4 regions of the Methylobacterium litchii genome follow, and region 3 is predicted to be linked to each of the others. Evidence: riboswitches for the same ligand, from Rfam matches in the RefSeq annotation. Region 3 holds a riboswitch; each other region holds the start of a gene.

Region 1 (4,582 bases), on a different contig from region 3:
ACCGCCGCCGCTTGCCGCCGCGATAGCCACGCTGGTGCGAGGCCCGGTTGCAAGCCGCGTAGGAGCGCCGCCGCTTGTCGCGACTGCCGACGACGGGTGCGCCGGCGGCACGGGGCTCGGCGCGGGCAACGGGCGCCTCGACCTTGGCGGGTTCCGCCTTCGCAGGCTCGGGTTTGGACGCCGCCGGCTTCTGCGGAGCCGGCGCGGCATCGCCCGGCGCCGCATGGGCGATGGGCGCCGTCAGGCACAGGGCGGCGAGGCAGGCCAGAGTCGCGAGCTTCATGTCCCAGGGTCTCGACCGTCGGATATCCCGGCAGGCAGGCGCGCGGCCGAGCAAGGCAGCATATGAGGCAGGCGGCGCCGTTGCCAAGGCATGGCCGCCCGCAGGAGCGCTCCGGCCGATCAATCTTCCGGTGCGTCCACCACCGGATCGTACCGCCCGGCATCGAAACCGAGGAGGTTCCAGCTCTGCTGCATGTGCTGCGGCAGCGGCGCGCTCACGTCCACGGGCTTCCCCGTGCGCGGATGCGGGATCACGATCCGCCGCGCCAGGAGGTGCAGGCGGTTCTGGATGCCGCCGGGCAATTCCCAGTTCTCGACCGAGAAGTATTTCGGGTCGCCGACGATGGGGTGGCCGATATGGGCCGCGTGGGCGCGCAACTGGTGCGTGCGCCCCGTCACCGGCTTGAACGATAGCCAGGACAGCTTCTGCGCCACGTGATCGACCGTGGCGTAATAGGTGAGCGCGTGTGTGGCACCCTCGTCACCGTGCTTGGCGATGCGCATCCGCGCGTCGGCATCGGTCGGCTCGTCTTTGGCGAGATAGGTCGAGACCCGGCCCTGCTTGACGCGCGGCACCCCGGCGCAAAGCGCCCAGTAGATCTTGCGGGCGTTGCGCGAGCGGAAGCTCTTGGCCAGCGTCGAGGCGGCGAGCCGCGTCTTCGCGATGATGAGGCAGCCGGCCGTGTCCTTGTCGAGCCGGTGGACGAGGCGGGGCTTCTGCCCGTCCGGCCCGATCAGCGATTCGAGGAGGCCATCGACATGTCGGACGGTGCCCGAGCCCCCCTGCACGGCGAGGCCGAAGGGCTTGTTCAGCACCATCATCTCCGCATCCTCGTACAGGATGAGGCTCCGCAGGAAGGTGGCGTCGTCCGAATCGCGGGCGGCGCTGCGCGGGCGGTCGTTCGGCTGGTCGAGGCGCAGCGGCGGCACGCGCACGCTCATCCCCGGCTCCAGCCGGTCGTTCGGCTTGGCGCGCTTGCCGTCGACGCGCAGCTCGCCCTTGCGGACGATGCTCTGCACGCGGGTGAAGGGTAGCTGCGGGAACCGCGCTGTGAGGAAGCGGTCGATCCGCATCCCCGCCTCGTCCGCCTCCACCATCAGCGTCTGCACGCCGGAGGCGAGGGTCGCCGAGGCCTCGGCGCGCTGCTCCCGCTTGCTCGGGCCGGGGGGCGGGGCCACGGGCTCGGGCTTTGGTTTGGGCTTGCGCGGCTCGCGCGGCTCCGGCGCGGCGGCCGGAATCCACGGCGAGCGCTCGCTTGAATCGTCGCCGCGGGCGCGGGCGGCGCGCTCGGCGGCATCGTGGGCGCTGGTGCGCGGGCCGGTGCGGGCGCGGTTGGCGCCGAACGGCGGCTTGCGGCCCGGCCGTCCATCGGGGCGGCCATTGCCGCCGGAAGGGCCGCCGCGGCGGGGAGGTCGTGTGGTCATGATCTTCCTGGAATGCCCGCCGCATAGCATCGCTGGCCGCACCCGGCAAAGTCTTGCCCCGGGATAGCCGCTTTGCGAGCGTTGACGCGGGGGGAGTGCGTCGCCTAGCGTGGCCGTGACGGTTCCCCTTTCGGGGATCAAAAGGGAACGCGGTGTGGGGCAACCCGAAGCCGCGGCTGCCCCCGCAACTGTAAGCGGTGAGCTTTTCCACCATTCACGTCACTGGGCCGGTTCGCCCGGGAAGACGGTGGGACGGCGGCGACCCGTGAGCCAGGAGACCTGCCGTCAGCCGTGGTCACACGCGAAACGCGCCGGGCGGGGTGTCCTGGCGGGTGTCGAAGCTGCGCCCTGAGCGGCGCTGCCGAGGCCTCGTTCGCGGTGACGTGCCACAGCAGCGCGCCCGCGTCCGCCATGCCCGCATTCCAGCCATCCGCCGAGGTTCTGCCCGAGCCTTCGCGACAAGCTGGACATGTAATGTTGTTACATTGCATGTGGGGTGAGGCCGGCATCCGCCGCGCCGGAGTCCGTCCATCGATGTCCGTTTCCCGTTCCAGACGCCGCCTGTTGGCTCTTGTCGCTCCCCTCGCCATCGTGTCCCCCGCCTCCGCGCAGGAGGCCGTGACCCTCGATCAATTGTCCGTCGAAGGGGAGGGCGGGGTGAGCCTCACCCGCGCCTCGCCCACCGGCCTCAACCTGCGCACCCCGGACCGCACGGCGAGCCGCCTCGGCCTGACGCCCCTCGAAACGCCGGCCAGCGTCGATATCGTCTCTGGCGAAACCGCACGGTTGCGCGGCCAGGACAGGATCATCGACGCCGTGACGCAGGACGCCACGGGCGTCACCGCCGTCGCCACGCCGGGCTACGGAAACGGCACCTTCACCAGCCGGGGCTTCGCGGGGCCGACGTCGATCCAGCAGCTCTACGACGGCACGCGCTTCTACGTCGGCGCCGGCACGGTGACGTTCCCGTTCGACACGTGGAACGTCGAGCGCATTGAGGTGCTGCGCGGCCCGTCCTCCGTGCTCTACGGCGACGGCGCCATCGGCGGCATCATCAACGTCGTGCCGAAGAAGCCGACCTTCGTGCCCATCAACACCGCGCGGGCGGTGGTCGGCTCGGACGGGGTCGCCCGGCTGGCTCTCGATTCGGGCGGCGGCATCGCGCAGGCCGATTACGGCGACACCTTCGCCTACCGATTGAACGTCAGCGGCAACCGGGCGGATGGCTGGCTCAATCAGGCGGGCGATTTCCGCAACCTCGCGGTGTCGGCGGCCTTGCTGTTCCGCCCGAGCCCCGACCTCGCCATCACCCTCTCGCACGACCTCGGCTATCAGGAGCCGATGCGCTACTGGGGCACCCCGTTGGTCGAGGGGCGGATCCCGGACCTGATCCGGTTCAACAACTACAACGTCCGCGATCCGAAGATCACCTGGGCCGACAACTGGACCGCGCTCAAGACCGAATGGTCGCCCTCCGCCGACATCACCATCCGCAACACGGCCTACACGCTTACGAGCCGGCGGCATTGGCTGGACGTGGAGCAATACGCGTTCAACCGGGGCACCGGCCTCGTGGACCGCTCCGATTACCTGGAAATCTACCACAACCAGGAGCAGATCGGGAATCGCCTGGACGCCACGTTCCGGGGCGCGCTGTTCGGGCGGCCGAACGATGTCTCGGTGGGCTTCGATGTCAATCACATCGACTTCCGGCACACGAACAACTTCTACTTCGACCAGACCACGAGCGTGCCCCTCGTCGGCTACGATCCCGGCCTGTTCCCGCAGAACGGCCGGGCGATCCCGGCCTATGCCACGCAAACCAATCAGGCCTCGTTCTTCGCCGAGGATCGGCTGGTCATCACCGACAAGCTGTCCTTCCTCACGGGTGCGCGCCTCGACCTGCCGACGCTGCACCGGCAGGATCTGCAGACCGGCGCGCAGTTCGACCGAAGCTTCCAGGCGCTCGGCTACCGGTTCGGCCTCGTCTACAACCCGACGCCCGACAGCGCCCTCTACGCGCAATATAGCTACGCCACCGATCCGGTCGGGAGCCTCATCACGCTGTCGCAATCGCTCGCGGGCTTCAAGCTGGCGACCGGCGACCAGATCGAGGTCGGTGCCAAGGGGCTGGCCTTCGATGGCGCCCTCGAATGGACACTCGCCGGCTACCGCATCGTGAAGGACAACCTGATCTCGCGCCTGCCCGGCTCGTCGGCGGTCGGCGTGCAGGTGGGGAGTCAATCCTCGCAGGGCGTAGAGTTGGCGCTGGGCTGGCGGTTTACGCCGGGCTGGCGGCTCGACGGCAACCTCGCCCTCCTGCACGCGCAATACGACAGCTTCGACCAGATCGTGAACGGCGCGGCCGTCTCCTACGCCGGCCGGCAGCCCATCGACGTGCCGGAGCGGGTGGCGAACCTGTGGCTTACCTGGGAGCCGACCCGCGACTGGGCCGTGCGCGTGGGCCTTCAGAACGTGGGGGAGGTCTTCAGCGACTTCGGCAACACGGCTCGGCGCCCCGGCTACAACCTCGTGAACCTCGTCCTCGACCGGCAGGTCACGGCGTATTCGCGCCTGTCGCTGCGGGTCTACAACCTGTTCGACAAGGTCTACGCCATCAGCGGCAACGCCGTGAACGGCGTTGGCACCAATTGGCTGCTCGGCCGCCCGCGCTCCGTCGAGGTCGCCTACACGGTGAGCTGGTGAGCGCCGTCGGCAAGCGGGGCAAGCGCTGGCTGATCCTGGGCCATCGCTGGCTCGGGATCGGCACGGCCCTGCTCTTCGCCTTGTGGATCGGCTCTGGGCTGGTGATGCTCTACGTGCCGTTTCCCCGCCTCGACGAGGCGGAACGGCTCGCCCGCCTTGCGCCCCTCGA
Region 2 (4,582 bases), on a different contig from region 3:
TCGACGACGGCGCGCGGCTCCCTCCGGCCTATGAGACGTGGCGGATCGCGACCGAGCAGATGGAGCGGGAGGTCCAACGCAGCGGCGTCGAGGTCGTCCGCGTCCCGATCGAGCCGGACGCGTTCGCCCTGTGGTGCGCCCGCGACGGCGGAAGGCCGGACGCCGCCGCCCGCTCCCGCTATGCCGCCGAAGTCCTCGGCCGGGACGGCGAGCAACCCTCCGGCCCCTGAATCGGCAACGGCACCGCCGACACGACCAAGATGGGCCGCAGACCGACCAGGCGCCCAAGCCTTAACGCGCCCGGTCAGAACCGCCCGGCGATGGTCAAACGCACGGCGGTCGGCTCCACGGGGTGGAACACCCGGTCGATCAGCCCCTCGGCCGGCTCGCCGGGCAGGCGCGAGACATAGGCGTAGGTGATCTGGTCGGATCGGCTGTTCGTCAGGTTCAGCACGTCGAGCGAGACGCTGACGCCGTTCTCGAAATTGTAGCCGACCCGGCCGTTGAGGAGCGCCGTCGGGCGCGAGCGGATCGAATTGTCCTCGATCAGCGGGCGCGGCCCGAAATAGCGGAAGCGGAGCGATCCGAACCAGCCCAGCGGCTCGCCGAAGGTGATGCCGGCCGAGGCGATGGTGGTCGGCGCCTCCGGCACCCGGTTGCCCACCGGGTCGACATTCGAGAACCGGGCGTTGGTGATCGTCAGATCGCCCTCCAGCGAGAGCCAGGGCGTCACCGCGTAGCGGTTCGTCCATTCCACGCCGAAGCGGCGGGTCGGGCGGCTCGGCTCCGTCGTGCCGGTGTCGCCCTGGAACAGGTTCTCGGAGGCGAAATCGAGCCGGAACAGGGCGAGGCTCGTCTCCAGGCCCGCGATGGACCGGTTGCGCAGGCCGATCTCGTAGCCCGTCGAGGGGACGAGGAAGGGCGAGCGGGTGGTGTTGAACAGTGAAGAGGTCGGATCGACCGTGGCGGTCACGCCGCGTACGTCGTTCGAATGGAAGCCGCCGCCGTAATTCAGGTAGAGTTCGGTGTCGAACCATGGCCCGAGCACGAGGCCGAGCTTCGGGTTGACGATGGCGTCCCGCGCCTTGCCCGAATTGGCCGGCGTGTCCGAGACGACGCTGGCGTAATAGCCGTCCGCGCGGAAGCCGAGGCTGGTGCGCAGCCAGTCGGTCCAGCGCACGCGGTTGTCGAAGTAGAATGCCCCGCTCGTCTCCAGCACCCGGTCGTCGAGGATGCCGGAGCGGAACTGCCGGTTCGTCGTGTTGAACAGGCCGACGCGGATCGAATCCGTGCGGGTCTGGACCCCGACCTCGTTCTCCATCGGCAGGCCGAACAGGTCGCCCTGGAAGATGTGCAGCGCCTCGCCGCCGCCGATGATGCGCTGGTCGAGCTGGTGGAACTGGTCGCCGTTGACCGGGTCGTTGAGAAAATACGTGAAGTCGTTGAACAGGTTGAGCTGCGAGCGGATCACGTAGGCCGAGGCCCGCGTCACGCCCGTGTCGTCCGTCGCGCTGAACCGGCCGGAGAGGGAGAACCGCGAGGTGTTGCCGCCATCGGTGGGGTTGAGCGTGCCGTAGCGGTCGAGCTGGCCGGAGACGACGGCGCGTTCGGGGATCTGGTTGGTGGCGGTCCAGCGGGCGGCATAGGCCATGCCGGTGACGGAGAACCCGTCGAGCGCCGTGCCCTGGCTGTAGCGGGCGACCGTGCTGATCTTGCGCAGCGCATCCGGCACCACCCAGGGCCCGTCGTAGAGCTGCGCGTCCGCCGCCACGAGGAGGTGGCCCTCGGCCAGCGGCGCCGAGGCGATGGACAGCGCCCGCTTGTAGCCGAAGCTCCCGATCGACGTGAGCGCGAGGTTCTTCGGGGTGCTGTCGAGATAGTCGATCCGCACCGATCCGGCGGAGGCGAAATCGCCGTCGCGGACGAAATACGGGCCCTTGTGGAATTCCACCGCCCCGACGAGTTCGGGGATCAGGAAGTTGATGTCGGCGTAGCCCTGGCCGTGGGCATGGGTGCGCATGTTGAGCGGCATGCCGTCGAGGAACAGGGCGATGTCGGTGCCGTGGTCGAGGTTGAAGCCGCGCAGGAAGAACTGGTTGGCTTTGCCCTCGCCGGAATGCTGCGTGACGATCAGGCCCGGCACCGCCTCCAGCACCTCGCCGGGGCGCGTCACCGGCCGGCTGTTGATCACCGCACCCGACACGAGGCCGGCGCTGGCGGACTCCACGGTGAGGAGCGGACCGCCGATGCCGGTGGTGCCGCCGACATAGCCGGCGCTCGCGGCGGGCGTGGCCTGGGTTGGGGCCGGGGAGGGGGAAGCCGGCTCGGCGGTGACGGAAATCTCGTCGAGGGTCGCCTCCAGCGCGGTGGCCGGCGCGGGGAGGGCGGCGAGGCCGGAGAGGGCAAGGGCGGCACGCAACGATCGGCGCGAGGGACGGATCACGGGAGCCTCAGGGGCGGCAGTGGCACGTCACCGCGAAGGACTCTCCGCGCCCGGCCCCACAGCCCGGCGCTTCGACACCCGCCAGGACACCCCGCCCGACGCGTTTCGCGTGTGACCACGACTGACGGCAGGTCTCCTGGCTCGCGGGTCGCCGCCCCTGCACCGTCTTCCCGGATGAGACTCATCCAGTGACGTGGTGGTGCCGGGCTCGCCGCTCACAGTTGCGGGGGCAGCCGCGGATTCGGGTCGCCCCGCACCGCGTTCCCTTTTGATCCCCGAGGGGAACCGTCAAAGCCGAGCTTACGGAGAGGTGGCCGGCGGCGTCAACGCGGTCATCGCCGCTTCCCGGGGCACTGTGCTTTCCCGGTCGCGGCAGAGCGGGGGCCGTGACTGGTGAAGGTCCGCCCCCTCCGCAGTATCGGCGTCACGCCGACGTCCCGATGACATGTGTGGGGGAGCACGGCGGGCCGGGAACAGCTCTCCAACACTGTCGTTTGAGGCTCATCGTGTTCGTTTCTAGCCGTCAGGAGGGGGCATACTCATGACCGGACAGCGTTTCACCCGTCTCGTCGCCGGGATCGTCATCGCGGGCAGCCTCGCCCTGCCGGGCGGCGCCGTGGCGGCCAACTATACGGGGACCGGCGGCGGGCCGGAGACCACCGCCAACGCGCCCTACCGCTCCACCGTGGGGCAGACCGTCCCGCCGGGCCGCGCGGCGGCACCGGAGGTCGATCCCGGATCGCGCACCGAGCGGCAGAAGCGCCTCGACACCGTGCTGGAGAGCGTCTGCGACCGGTGCTGAGGGCATTCAGGATTTCGGCGGCGCGCCCGGACGGCCCTCGTGCCGGTCGCGGTGGGCGGCGGCGCGGGCGAGGAGCAGCAGCGTCACCGGCGTCGTGACCGTGAGGAACACGCCGATCAGCAGGTCGCGCAGGACGAGGCGCCCCTCGATCAGCGACAGGAGCAGCATCGAGCTGCACAGGATCAGCGCCATGCCGAGGGTCGCGCCCAGCGTCGGCGCGTGGACCCGCTCGTAGAAGGTCTTGAGCCGGATCAGGCCGATGGCGCCGGTGAGCGAGAAGGCGGCGCCCGTCAGGGCGAGGCCGACGACGAGGAGGGCGGCCCAGGCGGGCAGGCCGGCGCCGGTCACTGCACCACCTCGCCCTGCATCAGGAACTTGGCCAGCGCCACCGAGGCGGTGAAGCCGAGCATCCCGACGATGAAGGCCGCCTCGAAATACAGGCCGCTGCCGGTGCGCATCCCATGCACCACGATTGCCAGCATCCCGTTGAGATAGAAGGTGTCGAGGCCGAGCACCCGGTCCTGCGCGCGGGGGCCGCGCAGCATCCGCCACGCGGCGATGGCCATGGCCAGCACCAGCATCGCCTGGGCGAGGCCGAGCCCCCAATCGAGGATGGTGACGGCGCTCATGCGAAGATCTCCATCAGGGGACGTTCGTAGCGGTCCTTCACCCGGCGGACCCAGGCCTCGCCGTCCGTGAAGTCGAGGACGTGCAGCAGGAGCCGTCCGGTGTCGGAATCGTACTGCACCCAAAGGGTGCCCGGCGTCGCCGTGAGGATGATCGACAGGAGCGACAGGGCGAAGGGCTCGCGCAGGTCGAGGGGGATCGCCACGAACCCCGTCCGCCGCGCGCCGGTTTGCCGGCCGAGGATGATCCGCGCGACGTCGATGTTCGAGCGGACCATGTCCACGAGCACGATCCCCGCCAGCCGGAGGAGGGCGCCGGGGGCCCTCACCCGCACGGGCCGGGCCTGGAGGGCGTTCATCACCGCCGGGACGGTCAGGCCCACGGCCAGGGCCAGCAGCAGGCTGCCGGGCGTCACCGGGGCGTTGAGGAGGAGCCACGCGAGGGCGAGGCCGGCGGAGAGCCAGGGATGGGGCAGGAGCCTCACGGGGTGGGTCCTCCCAGGACGGCGCGGACGTAATCCTGCGGCTGGGTCAGCCAGCCCACCGTCGCGTCGGCATAGGCCAGCGCCGGGCCGCCCCAGACGGAGAGGGCGAGGCAGGTCGCGAGCAGGCCGGCGAGCGCCGCGACCTCGGAGCGGGCGAGCGTCGGCGGCTTGTCCGCGTCGCGCACCCAGATGTTGAGGATGCCGAGCCGCACCAGCGGCATCAGCG
Region 3 (4,582 bases):
CATCAGGACCGACGACCCCGATTACGGTTGCCAAGCGATCGCCGTAGAGAGCCGTGGTCGCCGGATCGAGATCGGCCGTGACCTGTCGCCCGATGAGCGTCCGAGCCTCGCACAAGCGCTCACCGACGCCGTCGAAGACGCCGGCGGATCGCCGCGATTGCGGATCGAGACACGCCGTTCCCTTCTCGAACACCTGTCACCGAGAGAAGCACAATGATCCGTTTCACACGTTCAGCAGTCCGAAAGTCCGTCCTTGGCGTCGTCGGCTATGGCCTCGCGGGTGCGTTGTTCGTCGCCCCGCTCGCCGCCGCGCACGACTACACGGCGGGCGCCCTGAAGATCGGTCACCCCTGGTCGCGGGCGACGCCCAACGGGGCGAAGGTCGCGGGTGGCTACCTGACCGTCACGAACACGGGCGCCGAGCCCGATACGCTCACCGGCGGCACCTTTGCTGAATCGGGCAGCGTCGAGTTGCACACGATGTCGATGGAGGGGGGCGTGATGAAGATGGCCCCTGTCGAGGGCGGGCTCGCGATCAAGCCCGGCGAGACGGTGACGCTCGCCCCCGGCGGCTACCATCTCATGTTCATGGGCCTGAAGGATCAGCTCAAGAAGGGAACACGCGTCAAGGGCACGTTGACCTTCAAGAAGGCGGGCTCCGTGCCGGTGGAGTTCGCCGTCGAGAGTATTGCCGCCAAGGCGCCCGGCGGCGAAGCCGGAGGCATGACGATGGACCATGGCGGTGGCCATCAGCACTGAGAACGCTCTGCCTCGCTTCTCGCGAGGACCGCGTCGCTAACCCCCGGTTTTCGTACGCGAGCCATCGCCATGGCCGGGATAGCGACCATTCTCGGACCCGGGGGCTCAACACCCTCGGGTTTGGCCGGTCCTCGACCCAGGTCTGTTCCTTCTCCGGTCTCGTCCGGCACGACCATCGGCGCCATGGTCCTGCCGGGTGGCCGTCTTCTAGGTACTTCGGCTGATGCGTTGCTCGATCATCGCCCCCTCCCACAGCAAGCACGTCCGTGGATTGCGGCAGAGGGTCGGCCTGCTCTACGCCGTGCTGATCACAGCCAATGTCGCGGCGTGGCTCTGGGCCTATAGCCTGTTCGCAGGACAGCCTGCGCTGCTCTCGACCGCGCTGCTGGCCTACGTCTTCGGTCTGCGCCATGCGGTCGATCCGGACCACATCGCCGCCATCGACAACGTCACCCGTAAGCTCATGCAAGACGGTCAGCGGCCGGTCACGGTCGGCTTCTGGTTCGCGCTCGGTCACTCCACGATCATCGTCATCGCGGCCGCCGCGGTGGCCTTCGCGGCCCAGAGCCTGTTGACCGCCTCAGAAGGCTATCGGGAGCTTGGAAGCCTCATCAGTACGAGCGTCTCGGCCGCGTTCCTGATCCTCATCGGCGTGGTCAATCTCGTCGTACTCACCGGCGTCTGGCGTACCTTCCGGCAGGTGCGCCGCACGGGACGCTACGTCGTGGAGGATCTCGATCTGCTGCTTGCCAACCAGGGCTTGCTCGCGCGCCTTCTGCGCCCCCTGTTTCGCCTCGTGACCCGATCCTGGCACATGTACCCGCTGGGCTTCCTCTTCGCGCTGGGCTTCGATACGGCGACCGAGGTGAGCCTGTTCGGCCTCTCGGCGGCAGAGGCCAGCAGAGGGACCGGCATCGGGACGATTCTCGTCTTCCCAGCGCTGTTCACCGCCGGGATGGCGCTGGTGGATGCCACTGACGGTGTGCTGATGCTGGGCGCTTACAACTGGGCTTACGTGCAGCCGGTCCGGAAGCTGTTCTACAACCTGACGATCACCCTGGTCTCCGTCGCAGTCGCCCTCGTGATCGGCACGCTGGAGGCTCTCAACCTCATCGGCGACAAGCTCGGTCTAAAGGGAAGCTTCTGGACTTGGATCGGTGCGGTCAACGACAATTTTGGCGTTCTCGGCTTCGCCATTGTCGGCCTATTCGCGGCGGCATGGCTCCTGTCCTACTTGGTCTATCGCCTCGGCGGCTTCGACAAGATCGCGGCGACACCGGCCGACGCCGCCTGAGTTCTGTGAGGCTGTCGCAAAAGGCCCAATCCAGACGAAAATGCCTGCGGCAATTGACGCGTTGTTTCCGTATCGCCTAGCGTAAGCGCGACGGTTCCCCTCGGGGATCAAAAGGGAACGCGGTGAGGGTGCAAGCTCGATGCCGCGGCTGCCCCCGCAACTGTAAGCGGCGAGTCCTTCATCACGGCGTCACTGGGCGGCCTCGCCCGGGAAGACGATGAGAGGACAGCGACCCGTGAGCCAGGAGACCTGCCGTCAGCCGTGGTCACACGCGGAGCTTGCCGGGCGGGGTGTCCTGGGAGGTGTCGCGGCGCCGTGGTTCCCTTGAGGACGCGACCGCCGAGGCCTCGTTCGCGGTGACGTGCCACAGCCGTCCCCCGAGGCCGTCCCGTGTCCTGTTCCGTCCCCTCCGCGCTCCGGCGCACGCTGGCGCTGTCCTGCGCCGCATCCGCGCTGCTCGTCTCCATTCCCGCCTTCGCGCAGCAGGTCGCCGCGCCCTTCGCCGATGCCCAGGGAGGCGCGCAGGCCGCGGTCTCCCTGTCCGAGATTTCGGTCTCGGCCACAGGTGTGCCGACGCCGATTGCCAACACCGGATCGAGCGTCACCGTGCTCACCGACCGCCTGCTTCAGGAGCAGCAGCGCCGGACGGTGCCGGATGCCCTGCAGCAGGTGCCCGGCCTCAACGTCGTGCAGACCGGCGGCGCCGGCGGCCAGACCTCGGTCTTCATCCGCGGCACCAACTCGAACCACGTGAAGGTTCAGATCGACGGCATCGACGTCAACGACCCCTCGACCCCGAACCGCGCCTTCGACTTCAGCCAGTTGCAGACCTACGACCTCTCGCGGATCGAGGTGTTGCGCGGGCCGCAGAGCGGCCTCTACGGGGCCGACGCCATCGGCGGCGTCATCTCCGTCGTGACCAAGCGTGGCGAAGGGCCGGCTCAAGCGACGGCGACCGTCGAGGGCGGCTCGTTCGGCACGTTCAACCAGTTCGGCAACATCTCGGGCTCAGAGGGGATCTTCGACTACTCGGTGTCGGTCGGCCACATCCGGCAATCCGCCGTCCAGATCACCCCGTTCGAGCTACTACCCCGCGGCGTGCCGCTGCGGACCGCCTTCACCGACATCAAGACGGTCTCGACCAAGCTCGGGGCGCAACTTACCGACGCGTTCCGCCTCAATTACGTCCTGCGCTTTTCCGACAGCGCCTATCTCGACCAGGCCGATGGCGGCTTCTCGTACGTGCCGCTGCCGTACCGGAACCTCAACGACCAGCAGCAACTGATCATGAGGGGCGAGGCCGAGTGGACGCCGGTGCCGGGCTTCCACAACGTCTTCGGCGCGAATTACTCGAAGTTCGACTGCCTGTTCGCCGGCCCGCTCGACCCGCTCGCGCCGCCGACGCCCACCACCTACCTCGGTGAACGAACCCGGTTCGATTACCGTGGCGACTGGCAGGTCTCGCCCGGCAACCTCGTCCTGTTCGGGGCCCAGCGCGAGGATGAGCGCTTCGAGACGACCGGCATCGACCGGTCCAACGGCAACACCGCCGGCTTCGCCGAGCTTCAGACGACGCCCTTCGCGGGAGCCGCGCTGGTGGCCAACATCCGGCACGACGCGAACGACCAGTTCGGCGGCGCCACCACCTACCGGGTGGCGCCGAGCTACATCGTGCCCGGCACGGGGACCCGCTTGAAGGGCAGCGTCGGCACCGGCTTCAAGCCCCCGACCCTCAGCCAACTCTATCAGGATTACCCGGGCTTCCGCTTCTTCGGGAACCCGAACCTGCGGCCGGAGGAAAGCTTCGGGTTCGACGGCGGCTTCGAGCAGCCGCTGTTCGACGGGTTCATGACCGTGGGTGCGACCTACTATCAGACAGACTTCAAGAACCTGATCCAGACGGCCTACTACCCGACCTTCTCGACCAACGTGAATGTCGGCCGGGCGACCGCCTACGGCACCGAGAGCTTCGTCGCCCTGCGGTTCAACGAGTTCTGGAGCGGGCGGCTGGACTGGACCACCACGGTGACGAAGTACGAGATCGCCCACCAGGAGTTGCTGCGCCGGCCCCGCAACAAGGTCAGCGCGACCGCGATTTGGAACCTGATGTCGGGCCTGACCATGACCGGCACGCTCATCGTGCTGGGGTCGTTCGTGGACGGCAACCGCGACTTCTCCGTGCCGCGCCTGAAGGCCCCCGGCTTCACCCTGGTGAACCTGTCGGTCAACTACGCCTGGAGCGAGACCCTGACGGTGTTCGGGCGGATCGATAACCTGTTCGACCAGCGCTACCAGAACCCGACCGGCTTCCAGGGCCCGGGGCTCGCCGTCTACGGCGGCGTCCGCGTGACGTCGTTTTGAGGTCAAGGATGCTGTCACGCCTCGCGCTCGCCCTCGCGGTGATCCTGTCCGCCGTGCCCTCGGTCGCGGCGGCGGCACCCGTGCGTGTGGTCTCGATGAACCTCTGCGCCGACGAACTCGTCCTACGGCTGGCCGACCGCGATCAGGTGCTGGCGGTCACCTACCTTG
Region 4 (4,582 bases), on a different contig from region 3:
CGCCGTCTATAGCATTTCGTTTACCATTGTCGGAGAAATTAACGCGCAAATGCGGTATTGATCTCACGATATCAGATGCCGACTTTACTTCCGGCTGGAATAAGTCGCAACGGCGTACAAATTATAACCCGCCGGTTATCTATTAATGAACTTCGCAGGGAGCATCGGAGACGGTATGCCCGGAACCGAGCCGGTCGCGGTCAGCGTGGTCATCCCCACCCTGAATCGTCATAAGGCGCTCGAGCGCGCCCTGGGATGCATCCTCGCGCAGCGCCTGCCGCCGGAGACGGGGGCCGAGATCGTCGTGGTGGACAACTCCCCCGACGGCAATGCCCGCACCCTCATCGAACGCCTCGCCGAGGGCGCACCCATGCCGGTGCGCTACGTCTCGGTGCCCCAGCCCGGCATCGCCACGGCGCGCAACGCCGGGGTCGCGGCGGCGCGGGGCGAATGGATCGCCTTCATCGACGACGACGAGACCGGCGGCCCGCATTGGCTGGCGGCGCTCCTCGCGGTCGCCCGCCGGGGCGGCTACGACGCGGTGTTCGGCCCCGTCAGCGCGCTCGCCGACGACGACCGCGAGATCGGCGCCTTCGCCGCCTATTTCGCGCGGGGCGTCACCGCCGAGGACGGCGGTGACGTCACCCACCGCGCCGCCTATCTCGGCACGAACAACTCGCTCTTCGCGGCCTCGGTCTGCGCGATCCCGGGCGGGCCGTTCGAGGAGCGCCTGAACAGCATCGGCGGCGAGGACAGCCTGTTCCTCCAGCGCCTCGTCCACGAGGGCCGGCGCTTCGGCTGGGCCGCCGCCGCCGAGGTGACGGAATGGGTGCCCCCGCGCCGGCTCGACTGGGCCTATGTCCGCCGCCGCCGCTTCCTCAGCGGCCAGATCCGTACCTTCGTGCATGAGATGGCCTCCCCCCGCCGCCGCCTGGAGGTGGCGCGGTGGATGCTGGTCGGCGTCGCGCAGACCATCATCTCCGGGGTGCTGTCGCTGCTCCTGAAGCCGATCAACCCGCCCGCCGCGCGCCATCACGGGATCGCGGCCTGCGGCGGCCTCGGCAAGGTGTTCTGGATGACCCGCTTCCGGGGATCGCTCTACGGGTCCGGGCTCGTCTCGTGAGGCCGAGCCGCCGGGCGCTGCTCGCGGGCGCCGGGGCGACGATCTGGGCCGGCCCATCCCACGCGGGCGAGCCGCTGAGCGTGCGGGTCCGCAACGGCGCCGAGCCGGTGCCGGTGAGCCCGCTGATCTACGGCTCCGGCGAGATCGGCACCCTCGACGGCGGCCCGCCCTCGGCGGAACTCGACCGGGCGGCCGGCGTCACACTCCGCCGCTTCGGGGGCAACTTCGCCACGAGCTACAACTGGACCAACAATGCCTGCAACGCCGGCAAGGATTGGCAGCAGGCGAACGGCGATTTCCTGAGCCAGAGCCTCGGCCTGCCGCCCGCCGAGCGCGGCGTGCCCGGCGCGGTGATCGCGGCGATGCACGGCGCCTCGCTGGCGATGGGCGCGCGAAGCATCGTCACCCTGCCGCTCGCGGGCTTCGTCGCGGCCGACAAGGACGGCCCCGTCCCGGCCGACCGAGCCGCCCCCTCCCCGCGCTTCGTGCCGGTCTCGTGGGAGGGACGGCGCGGCGCCTCCGCGCTCGTGGACCCGCGCGTCGCGGACATCCCGCACCTCCTGGCGCGGCTCGTCGCCCGCTACGGCCCCGCCTCCGGCGCCACGGGCATCCGCGGCTACATCCTCGACAACGAGCCCGGCCTCTGGGCGACGCAGCACCCGCGCATCGTGCGGGCGCCCGTGCGGATCGCGGATTTGCTCGCCCGGTCGATCAAGGCGGCGCGGGCGATCAAGGCCATCGATCCCGACGCATGGGTGATCGGCCCGGCAAGCTGGGGCGCCACGGGGATGGTGAGCCTGCAGAACGCCCCCGATTGGAACGCCTACCGCCACCACGGCAGCTTCCTGGCCGCGTATCTCGACGCCTTTCGCCTCGCCTCCGAGCGCGAGGGCAAGCGCCTGCTCGATGCCCTCGACGTCCATTGGTACCCGTTCAGCGAGCGGGGCACCCTGTTCCGCACGCAGGATCCGGCCCTGGCCGGGCCGCTGCTCGACGCGCCGCGCTCCCTCACCGAGGCGGGTTTTCGCGAGGCGAGCTGGGTCTCGCAGGCGCTGCCCGTATCGAACGAGGGCGGCCTCGCCCTGCCGCTGCTGCCGAGCCTCGAACGGCTGACGGCGGCGAACTTCCCCGGCACCCGCACCGCCGTGACGGAGTACAATTACGGCGGCGCGGGGCAACTCGCCTCCGGCCTCGCCCTGGCCGACGCCCTCGCGCGGTTCGCCCGGCCCGAGGTGCTGCTCACAGCCCATTGGGGGTCCCTCGCCGGCTGGCTGGGGACGGCCTTCCGGCTCTATCGCAACTACGACGGCCGAGAAGGCCGCTTCCCCGACAACGCCCTGCCCGTCGAGGCCGCGCGGCCCGATGGCCTCACCGTGCGGGCCGGCACCGACGGGGCGAGGCTGCACCTCGTGGCGATCAACCGCGCGGCCGAGACGCGGATAGTGGAGATCGCCCTCGAGCGACCACTGCCGGCCTCGCGTCTCACAAGCTACGGTTTCGATGCCCGCCATCCCGAGATGAGCGCGATGGGCGCACCCGAGCCGGTCTCCGGTGGCACGCTACGCCTGATGCTGCCGGCGCGTTCGGCCCGGCATTGCGTGGTTGCGCCCAATTGAATGGAGAGCGGTTGCCGTTGTGCCGGGCACGGAGTCCGTCTACACAGGTCGGATGACGGTGCCCCGAGAGGGGTGAAAAGGGAACGCGGTGAGGGCCTGCCCGAACCCGCGGCTGCCCCCGCAACTGTAAGCGGCGAGCGCCTGCCAACAGCCACCGGAGCGATCCGGGAAGGCGGCGGGCGCGCCGAGCCGCGAGCCAGGAGACCTGCCGTCATCCCGACTTTTCGCAACGCCGCCGGTGGGGCGGCTGGAGAGCCCAGATGACGACCACGACGCAGTCCTCGTCCTTTGCCCCCGTCGCCACCCGCGCCAACGAGCGCCTGATGGCGGCTGCGCTTGCGGCATTCCTCGGCCTCGGCCTCGTGTTCATGGCGGGCTTCTCGCCGGCCATCGCGCTCCACAACGCGGCGCACGATTTCCGGCACGCCCAGAACTTCCCCTGCCACTGACGCGATCGCGCCAGGAATGATCCTTCGCCTTCTGTCGGCGGCGCTGGCCGCCGGCTTCCTCGCGGCTGTCGTCGCCACGGGGCTGCAACTCGCCTTGACCTCGCCCCTCATCCTTGAGGCGGAGAAGTACGAGCAGCGGGAGCCCAGCCGCGCGGCGCAGGCCCTTCCCCCCTCCCTCCTTGCCCCGGCCCTGCCGATCGTGCTCGCCCATGCGGGCCACGACCACGCGGCGCCCGATGCGGCGCCGGAGTGGCAGCCCGCGCCCGGCTTTCAGCGCATGGCCTTCACCGGCCTCGCGACCCTCGTCGGCGGCGTGGGCTACGCCCTGATGCTCGGCGCGGTGCTGATCGCCTGCGGCCGGGAGCCGACGCTGCAGACCGGACTCGCCTTCGCGCTAGCCGGCTTCGCCAGCGTCTCCCTGGCGCCCTCCCTCGGCCTGCCGCCGGAACTGCCGGGGCAGGAGGCGGCGCCGCTGCTGGCCCGTCAGGCGTGGTGGGTGATGACCGCCGCCGCGACGGCGATGGGCCTCTACCTCATCGGCGTGCGCCGCTCGTTCATCGCCATCCTGGGCGGGCTCGTGCTGATCGCCGGACCCCACATCGCCGGAGCGCCGCCGCCGCCCGACAGCGCGTCGGAAGTGCCGGCCGCCCTCGCGGCGCAGTTCGCCGCCCGATCCCTCGCCATCGGCGCGGTGTTCTGGGCCATGATCGGCCTCGGCTTCGGCTGGGCGTGGCAGAATGTCGGCTCGGCGAGGCACCGTCATGCCTGAGCCCGTCACGATCCTCTACGTCTGCACCACCTGCAAGCGCGAGGGCGACGACCCGGAGGGCCCCCGCGCCGGGGCACGCCTCCATGCCGAATTGGCACGTCGGGCCGAGGGCCTGCGCGTCGAGCCGGTGGAATGCCTCTCGGTCTGCAAGCGGCCCTGCACGGTGGCCGTCGCGTCGCCCAACCGCTGGACCTACGTCTACGGCGACCTCGACGCGGAGGCCGCCGCGACCACCATCCTCAACGGCCTCAAAGCGTATGACGGCACCCCGGACGGGATCGTCCCCTGGCGGGAGCGCCCGAAGGAATTCCGCTCGGGCGTGATCGCCCGCATCCCGCCGTTTCCCCCTCTGCCCCCCATCCCCGAGGCCGCCGAATGACCATCGTCGCGAAGATCCCCTGCACGATCGTCACCGGCTTCCTCGGCGCCGGCAAGACGACCCTCGTCCGCCACGTCGTGGAGAATGCGAAGGGCCGCAAGCTCGCGATCCTCGTCAACGAGTTCGGCGATGTCGGCTTCGACCGCTCGTTCCTCGCCGCCTGCGGCATCGAGGGCTGCACCGAGGAGTCCATCGTGGAGCTTCCGAACGGCTGCATCTGCTGCACCGTCGCGGACGATTTCGTGC

What was found. A riboswitch is a leader RNA that binds a small molecule or an ion and turns the genes downstream of it on or off. The one in region 3 is predicted to bind cobalamin.
Region 1: another riboswitch for cobalamin. It lies ahead of AAHF99_RS06835 (TonB-dependent receptor); the one in region 3 lies ahead of AAHF99_RS16725 (TonB-dependent receptor plug domain-containing protein).
Region 2: another riboswitch for cobalamin. It lies ahead of AAHF99_RS25320 (TonB-dependent receptor); the one in region 3 lies ahead of AAHF99_RS16725 (TonB-dependent receptor plug domain-containing protein).
Region 4: another riboswitch for cobalamin. It lies ahead of AAHF99_RS10455 (CbtB domain-containing protein); the one in region 3 lies ahead of AAHF99_RS16725 (TonB-dependent receptor plug domain-containing protein).

Annotation. Positions count from the first base shown of each region.
Region 1 is NZ_JBBXMY010000002.1:353,544-358,125, reverse strand. It holds gene AAHF99_RS06845 (hypothetical protein) at 1-283, opposite strand, end outside; gene AAHF99_RS06840 (RluA family pseudouridine synthase) at 403-1,707, opposite strand; cobalamin riboswitch at 1,810-2,008, shown strand; gene AAHF99_RS06835 (TonB-dependent receptor) at 2,242-4,413, shown strand; gene AAHF99_RS06830 (PepSY domain-containing protein) at 4,410-4,582, shown strand, end outside.
Region 2 is NZ_JBBXMY010000025.1:27,089-31,670, forward strand. It holds gene AAHF99_RS25315 (hypothetical protein) at 1-230, shown strand, start outside; gene AAHF99_RS25320 (TonB-dependent receptor) at 305-2,419, opposite strand; cobalamin riboswitch at 2,553-2,748, opposite strand; gene AAHF99_RS25325 (hypothetical protein) at 2,985-3,245, shown strand; gene mnhG (monovalent cation/H(+) antiporter subunit G) at 3,252-3,593, opposite strand; gene AAHF99_RS25335 (K+/H+ antiporter subunit F) at 3,590-3,874, opposite strand; gene AAHF99_RS25340 (Na+/H+ antiporter subunit E) at 3,871-4,356, opposite strand; gene AAHF99_RS25345 (monovalent cation/H+ antiporter subunit D) at 4,353-4,582, opposite strand, start outside.
Region 3 is NZ_JBBXMY010000009.1:45,298-49,879, forward strand. It holds gene AAHF99_RS16710 (DUF2244 domain-containing protein) at 1-217, shown strand, start outside; gene AAHF99_RS16715 (copper chaperone PCu(A)C) at 214-759, shown strand; gene AAHF99_RS16720 (HoxN/HupN/NixA family nickel/cobalt transporter) at 983-2,053, shown strand; cobalamin riboswitch at 2,128-2,324, shown strand; gene AAHF99_RS16725 (TonB-dependent receptor plug domain-containing protein) at 2,444-4,414, shown strand; gene AAHF99_RS16730 (ABC transporter substrate-binding protein) at 4,423-4,582, shown strand, end outside.
Region 4 is NZ_JBBXMY010000004.1:224,561-229,142, forward strand. It holds gene AAHF99_RS10440 (Gfo/Idh/MocA family protein) at 1-49, opposite strand, end outside; gene AAHF99_RS10445 (glycosyltransferase family 2 protein) at 176-1,123, shown strand; gene AAHF99_RS10450 (glycoside hydrolase family 44 protein) at 1,120-2,739, shown strand; cobalamin riboswitch at 2,779-2,966, shown strand; gene AAHF99_RS10455 (CbtB domain-containing protein) at 3,000-3,188, shown strand; gene AAHF99_RS10460 (CbtA family protein) at 3,205-3,957, shown strand; gene AAHF99_RS10465 (DUF1636 domain-containing protein) at 3,950-4,336, shown strand; gene cobW (cobalamin biosynthesis protein CobW) at 4,333-4,582, shown strand, end outside.